3 regions of the Paenibacillus sp. FSL H8-0315 genome follow, and region 1 is predicted to be linked to each of the others. Evidence: riboswitches for the same ligand, from Rfam matches in the RefSeq annotation. Region 1 holds a riboswitch; each other region holds the start of a gene.
What was found. A riboswitch is a leader RNA that binds a small molecule or an ion and turns the genes downstream of it on or off. The one in region 1 is predicted to bind cyclic di-GMP.

Region 1 (2,265 bases):
TCATTGCCTTCAAGACTGAAACGCTTCTGACCTACAAAAGTCTTGTGGAGGAAGGTTTCAAATTGCTCTACCTGAATCAGGCGGTTCAGGAGCTCTTTGCGTTCTGTATTATTTAGGGGTGCTGGTGAGCTGGTGGATTCTGCCTGTCTATTTAGCCATTGCAGTTCTTTTTCTTCATGCACATGCCCGAATTCATAGGCGATGGTCTTGGTGTATGCCTGACGCATACGTTGCACGGCATCCCATCCGGTATGCACATCATTCGGCGCATTTTCCCATATAAGCGTGGCAGGCAGTGCGATCAGGTCTTCGCGGGTCAGCCCATAGGTTTCAAGCTCAAGATATTTTGCCATGGGATTCTGATCGCGTACCAGCGGATCAATTTCAGCGGCCATATGGCCATATATACGAATATTGGCGATTAGCTTGGAAGCTCTTACTGCTTTTCTAAGCCATTCGGTGTCTCCCGAGATGCGCGGCTGAGGAGCCGGTTCGCTATCCGGAGTTAGGGGAGGAGGTCCCGAATTTGTAAAAAGCTCGCGATAATTATTTTCTACGGTGGAGGGATCTTTCACAAACTGTTCATATCTTTCTTGAATGTAGCCTAAATTGGGTCCGTAATACTTACTCCAAATGGATTCGTTATAGGGCTCTTTGGCTGCCATGAATACATCCTCCTTAACGGATGAACTCCATACGTGACATTTTGTGTCAACGCTTACTGGAGCTGTGATGATTGCGGTTTCATTTCTCATCTTATTGTGCTACTTTCGGCCACTGTAATCAATTCATTCTTTCGTCCAATACGTTCGCAAAATGGTATGGGTTAGCTTGTTCTAATGAAAAGAAGGGTGTTTCTTCTCATTACCCATTCTAAAGGCCTATTAAAATGATTCTATTATCCTTATTTTTAACTATTAGGTCAGTAAATATTTATTTTGCTAGTACAATTTATTTTATGTAACGGACGAGTATCGTGATAATCGGACAAGATCTTTGAAAAAAAATCTTTTATTTTTCGTTTTTAAAATAGAAAGTAACCAGGAATCGACACACTTTTCCGCTTTCTTTTTGTATAATGTTATTGCAGATAGTAATTTTATAGTTTTTTAAGCAGATCCTTTCGTGAAAAGGGTCCAGTAAAAGGTAAACTTGCCGAAAGGCAGGGGCACAAAGTCGCGGGTCTAAGGTAGAGATACTATGACAGCCGGATTGCCTGGGGACGTAAAATCTTAGGGGGAGATTTTTTGGAAAAGTCCAACCAGGGTAGCAACAGAGAACAGCAGTTTATTGATCTGGATCAAGAGTGGGTACATTTATTATTAGCAGCTAAGAAGGCTGGCATTAAGGCAGATGAAATCCGCCAGTTCTTTCATGAGAAAACTGTGCAGATCGTGCAGTAATACATTAGAGGGGTTACATATCGAAAAAGGGCACAGCGGTTCTTCGCTGTGTCCTTTTTCGATATGATTTAGTAGAAGAGAGGATCGTACCAGATTAGTAGGAAGTATTAATCCTTTTGATCGAGCTTCCATTTCTGATAGTCCAGAAATTCTTTGAATTCGCGTTTGCTAATGCCTGAGTCCATAGCTTCCTGCACCAATCGGAACCATTCCGAATCTAAATGTGATTCCTCTGCATCATTGGGTTCTCCATAGAGTAGGGCATGAATGGATACCTGAAGCGCGTCAGCGATTTTTTCGATAAACTGGATGGATGGATTGGATTGGATGTTTCTCTCCACGTTGCTAAGATACGACTTAGCCACATCTGCTCTGTCCGCAAGCTCAGATAGGGAGAAACCCTTGTCTAGGCGGAGCTGCTGGATACGTTGGCCCATATTCTGTGGCACTATGCTGACGCCCCTCCGTAATTTTTGTTATTAGTATAGCAAATATCAATAAATCGGACAAAGTTTATTGTAAAGAGAAGAGCAGCAATCTGCTTATCCGTGGCCGGATTCAGGATCTGCTGCTCTTCGAGTATTTTATTAAATTACTTTATTGATCTTAGTAGTCTTTTTTCGCACCTTGTTTAGCTACGAAATCCCAAGTCAGTGTTAAGCTATCGCCTTGGAAAATATTTTGATCTTGGTTATTTTCCACAAATTCGAATTGGACGGAGAAGCTGTCGTTGGTACCGGCTTTAATACCGGATGCTTCGGTAAAGAGTTGATCCCAACCTGTATTTTTTACGAGATCCGGATGCTGACTTTTTAAAGCAGCAAGTGTAGTCTCATAAACTACATTTTCAGGAGAGACGATA
Region 2 (2,265 bases), 670 kb from region 1:
ATCAATCCCGAGGGCGGCATCCGGCGAGCCTTGCCGCCAATTGAAATCGATTATTGCATCAGTTCTGTTAAGAGCTGCTGCTCCCGACAATTGCATGTTGTTGTAATACTCTCCTGCAAGCCCCTTCGCGAGAGGAATTGCTGCCTCCCCCTCTTCTTCAGAAGGTGCCGGCGCTGGTGCGGCGCTAGGTGTCGGTGCCAGACCAGTATTTAATTTATCTCTGGTCAGGGTATAGTTGCTATTCATAAATGTTTTGATTGTGTCTGCACTGTTATTCTCGTAAAGCATTTTTCCCCAGCTCATCATATACGTCCATTTACTTTGCGATTGCTGAAGCTTCTCCAGATTAGGCATTTCACCATTTTCCCCGATCGCAATCGGTTTGCCTGCGGCTAGACTCAATAAGCTGTCATAGTATTTTTGCTGGTAATCATTTTCGTATATATCTGCTGCCAGAATATCTACTTTATCAGCACCTGGATAAGTTAGCGCATAAGGATCTGACCAAACATTGGGAGCATTCGGACTCCATACCCATAACAAATTATTTAATTTATGAACGTTAACAAAACGGTCATACATAATATTCCATAGTGTAGAAAAGTTATTTTTCTTCCCCCACCAGAACCAGTTCCCGTTCATTTCATGATAGGGTCTCCAAAGCACCGGAACATTGGCATCGCGCAAGCTTTTTAAAGAGACGGCCACCTTATCAAGCTCAGCGATCAGATTGTTATATTGCTTGGTACCCGGTGTAACGTAACTATCAAACTCACTCTGGCTAAGTGTTTTTTTCACATTATCCCAGTCATAAGAGGTGCCCGGCAGGTTAGCATGAAAAGTCATAGCTACGATCCCGCCCGCTTTATTCCAGTTGATGGCGCTGTTCACCACATTTTGACGTTGCCAAGCCATCGTTGCTTCGGACTGACCACTGATCGCACCCATTTCATAACCGTGAAGAGCCGCATATTGTCCGCTGGTTCCCTTCAGCATATTGTTAATTTCATCTGGACTTTCTAAATAGTCATGTTGACCGGCAATAATACCTTTTCCTGAGATCGAGTAAAAATAGTTAAGCAGCTTTACGGCTTCAGGTGAGGCACCTGGGGTAACTGGCGTTCCAGAATTTGAAGCAGCTATGACAACAGACGGCGAAATTCCAACAGCAAGCGGAAGTGCAGTCAGAAACAGGACGAGTGACAGAAATGCACCAAACAATCGATACGTACGGTAAGCTTTCAAAATAATCTCCCTTTCGGTAGCCAGGCTGCCACTCTTTCGAAGGCCCTATAGCTTTGCGTCCCTACCTTTCGATAGGTTTGCCTTTTCAATTTAAGAGAAATAATCTCTCTTACCGTAAGTATCGACGACAATTAATGATATATTTAGTGTTTTTATGACTTTTTTTGATAATTGAGTCAATTTACCTGTTTCAAGAAATTTTGAATTGGTTAAATAGATAGGTTAGACCTATGAAATGAATTGTTGTAGTTCTATATCATTCCAGTCTAAAGTAATACGTATGTTATCTTCTTCTACTAATTCAGACCCCGTCTGTACCTCTATAAACTCAACATCCGTCAAAGCAAGGATCGCGTGCTTCGTTCCTTCCGGTATACGTACCACGTCCCCAGCCTTCACATTATGTTTTTTCTCATTCAGCACAATACTTGCTTCGCCGCTGACGATTGTCCAAATTTCACTACGCTTGCGATGTAATTGATAGCTGATATTATTCCCCTCGGATATAAAAATCCGTTTGGTCAGCACTTCATTGCCTTCATCATATTTCACATAATCAATAACTTTGTAATGGCCCCAACGGCGTTCCTCGTACATCGGTCTTTGTTCAAAGGTCTTCAGCACTTCTTTAATCCGTGGGCTCTCAGCTTTATGGGTAACTAGAATCCCATCCGGGCTAGCCGCAATGATCAGATCCTTCGCACCAATTACCGTAATCGGAATGTCCAGCTCATTAATCAAGCAAGTCCCCTCAGAATCCGCCGTCACAAAACCTTTTCCTACATGCTTGCTGCTCATTTCCTCTGTCAGCGTATTCCACGTTCCAAGATCCTTCCAGAATCCATCATACGGCTGTACTACAATATGTTCTTCTTTCTCCACTACTTCATAATCAAAGCTGATGGAAGACAATAGCTTATACTGCTTCTGCAATTCTTCATATCCTAAAGGCAACCCTTTACGCTGCAAAATATCTAACAAGTACCCTAAGCGGAAGGCAAACACGCCGCAATTCCACAA
Region 3 (2,265 bases), 1.9 Mb from region 1:
TTCATCGGAGGAAACACTAAGTTCACCTTCCCATCCTTTTCCACCCTCTTGTACATTTGCTGCCGCAGTGATGACCGCACCTACTTCGCCCGTTCTTAGCGAATAGTATTTCAATTCATCTTGTGTTACTACACCGTCATAAAAGCTCATTCGAGTGGTCATTGGAGCCATAACCACTCGGTTTTTTAATGTCAGCCCTCTGCGAAAAGTTAATGCTGTGTCTAGTGCTATCATCTTTTTCCCAACTTTCATTAAATTATATTTAGATAAATTATTATATACATGCGCATACATATAAATTACAGCAATGATTTATTCTTGTCAACTAATAAAGAACTGCTGTTGGATACAACAAAAAGCGCTGTTCCGCTGAACAGCGCTTTTCGCTCGTTATGAATCGTCCTTATTATTCTAGTTCGGCCGGTTTTACAATGGCTGCACCTTTATTATTTTTGGAATATTTAGCTTCGATTTTCGTGGTGTATGTATCTTTGGCTCCATCACTTACCAGCACATAACTCAGATCGACTATCAGCTTTTCCGTTTGCCAGGTCTTAGTATTGACGAATAATTTCCACGTTACGCTTTTGGGTTGAACTGTCTCTCCATCCCAGAGGTTCTCCTGGTCATAGAGTTTGATTATCCCCTTAGCTGCTGTCGGATCGGTTACCGTGAATTGTAAGACTGTTTGTGCGCCAGCAGTGCTGACTTTCATGGATTTTTTATAACTTTTGACCGAATCAAGCATGGAAACAGGATCGTATTGGCCTTTAGAGTAAAAGGCATCCCATTCCGTTTTCTCCAGTCCAAGCCAATATTGTGCATCAGGATCGATTGGCTCCCCGTCATCGTCGTAACCTTCATCTTCAGATTCATCGATCAGTTCACTTCCGTCTACAAGATAGTAAAACTCCTTGTCATTGGCATATAGACTGTACGATGTTTCTAAAAGACTACTAGCGACAGTGCCTGCTGCGGCAAAATTCGGCAGACGGTTGATATCCAGCTTCAGAGTGTTGGTGTTGCTGATACGCACCCCGCCGCTTTGAATATCCTGTTTTTTGGTCACATCCAGATGGAAATTCTTTATTGCTTTGGAGGCTGCCGTTACTTTGCTGATCATCTGATCCGCGGTTACTACTGTTGAGGTAGCTGCTGACACTACTCCTGGATTAGACATCCATCCGATCGTTCCGGACAGCAATAAAGCACCTACTGCCAAACTAGTACCTATTGTTTTGAAAAAACTGTTCATGTACTTCCCCTTTCGGCCCCTTGCGATAATGTAACGCCGTATAGGTCGAAATAATAAAAGAGCTCAAAATAGACTACATATTCTTAGAGCTATCCTTTATGCTTCATAAGACATCCCTATGGCGGCCTGGCGATCATTTCCTTCTGTCGAAAGGCTTTAGACCCATGGCTTTGTGTCATCATCTTTCGATGATTTTACCTTTAACGCGGACATTCAATTAGTTTTAATAGATTACGGACGCATGTCCCACCGCTAATTTTATCATGGTTATAATTACCTGTAAACGACTTATCTTCCATTCGAATTCGCTATGATACTCAGAAGAAATACTACAATCAAAATGAAAAATGAACGATTACATACGCTTATAAGTCTTATTAATGAGAACAGCAAAGACAGGGGGTGCAGCAAAATGAGTGACCGGGAAATTTTCGAGCTCTATAAAGAACAAGTATATTATTTTTGTTACTACTTAATGAAAAATCAGGCAGATGCGGAGGATATTTCCCAAGAGGTATTTGTAAAAGTTATCTTAGCGGATAAGTCGAAGGTAAGAAACTTGAAAGCTTGGATTTTACGAATTGCTTCGAATGAGTGCAACAGTGTGATCAAAAGGCGTAAGACGGGGTGGATGAAAGAAGTACGTAATTATTTACTATCCAGGTCTGAGGAATCAAACCCTGTAGAAAAACGTTTGGATCGACAGGAAACTAAAAAAGAATTACAAGGGTTATACAGTCAGCTTCCTGACAAAATCAGAATGGTAGTAGTCCTTCGTTTTATAAACGAATTGACTGTACCCGAGATCTCTAAAGTTATGAGCATACCCGAAGGAACTGTAAAATCCAGACTGAACAAGGGACTTAAAATACTAAATAGAATGGGTGGAACCCAACTAAAGGAGCTGAATAGTAATGAGTCTGTATATTGAAAAAGATAAACATATTCCCCGACCGGATTATGATTTGATGTGGACTGCCATAGAACAAGAAGCATATACACGTCAAAGA

Region 2: it holds a riboswitch for cyclic di-GMP, as region 1 does, so the genes downstream of both, MHB56_RS19205 (glycosyl hydrolase) here and MHB56_RS16375 (anti-repressor SinI family protein) in region 1, are expected to answer to the same signal.
Region 3: it holds a riboswitch for cyclic di-GMP, as region 1 does, so the genes downstream of both, MHB56_RS24670 (DUF6612 family protein) here and MHB56_RS16375 (anti-repressor SinI family protein) in region 1, are expected to answer to the same signal.

The regions. Positions count from the first base shown of each region.
Region 1 is NZ_JBBOTA010000001.1:3,760,591-3,762,855, forward strand. It holds gene MHB56_RS16370 (2-oxoglutarate dehydrogenase E1 component) at 1-665, opposite strand, end outside; cyclic di-GMP riboswitch class I at 1,136-1,220, shown strand; gene MHB56_RS16375 (anti-repressor SinI family protein) at 1,248-1,403, shown strand; gene MHB56_RS16380 (helix-turn-helix domain-containing protein) at 1,511-1,840, opposite strand; gene MHB56_RS16385 (TasA family protein) at 2,010-2,265, opposite strand, start outside.
Region 2 is NZ_JBBOTA010000001.1:4,431,028-4,433,292, reverse strand. It holds gene MHB56_RS19205 (glycosyl hydrolase) at 1-1,245, opposite strand, end outside; cyclic di-GMP riboswitch class I at 1,258-1,337, opposite strand; gene MHB56_RS19200 (sugar phosphate nucleotidyltransferase) at 1,474-2,265, opposite strand, start outside.
Region 3 is NZ_JBBOTA010000001.1:5,696,211-5,698,475, reverse strand. It holds gene MHB56_RS24675 (NADH-dependent flavin oxidoreductase) at 1-294, opposite strand, end outside; gene MHB56_RS24670 (DUF6612 family protein) at 407-1,255, opposite strand; cyclic di-GMP riboswitch class I at 1,373-1,464, opposite strand; gene MHB56_RS24665 (RNA polymerase sigma factor) at 1,668-2,186, shown strand; gene MHB56_RS24660 (DUF4179 domain-containing protein) at 2,170-2,265, shown strand, end outside.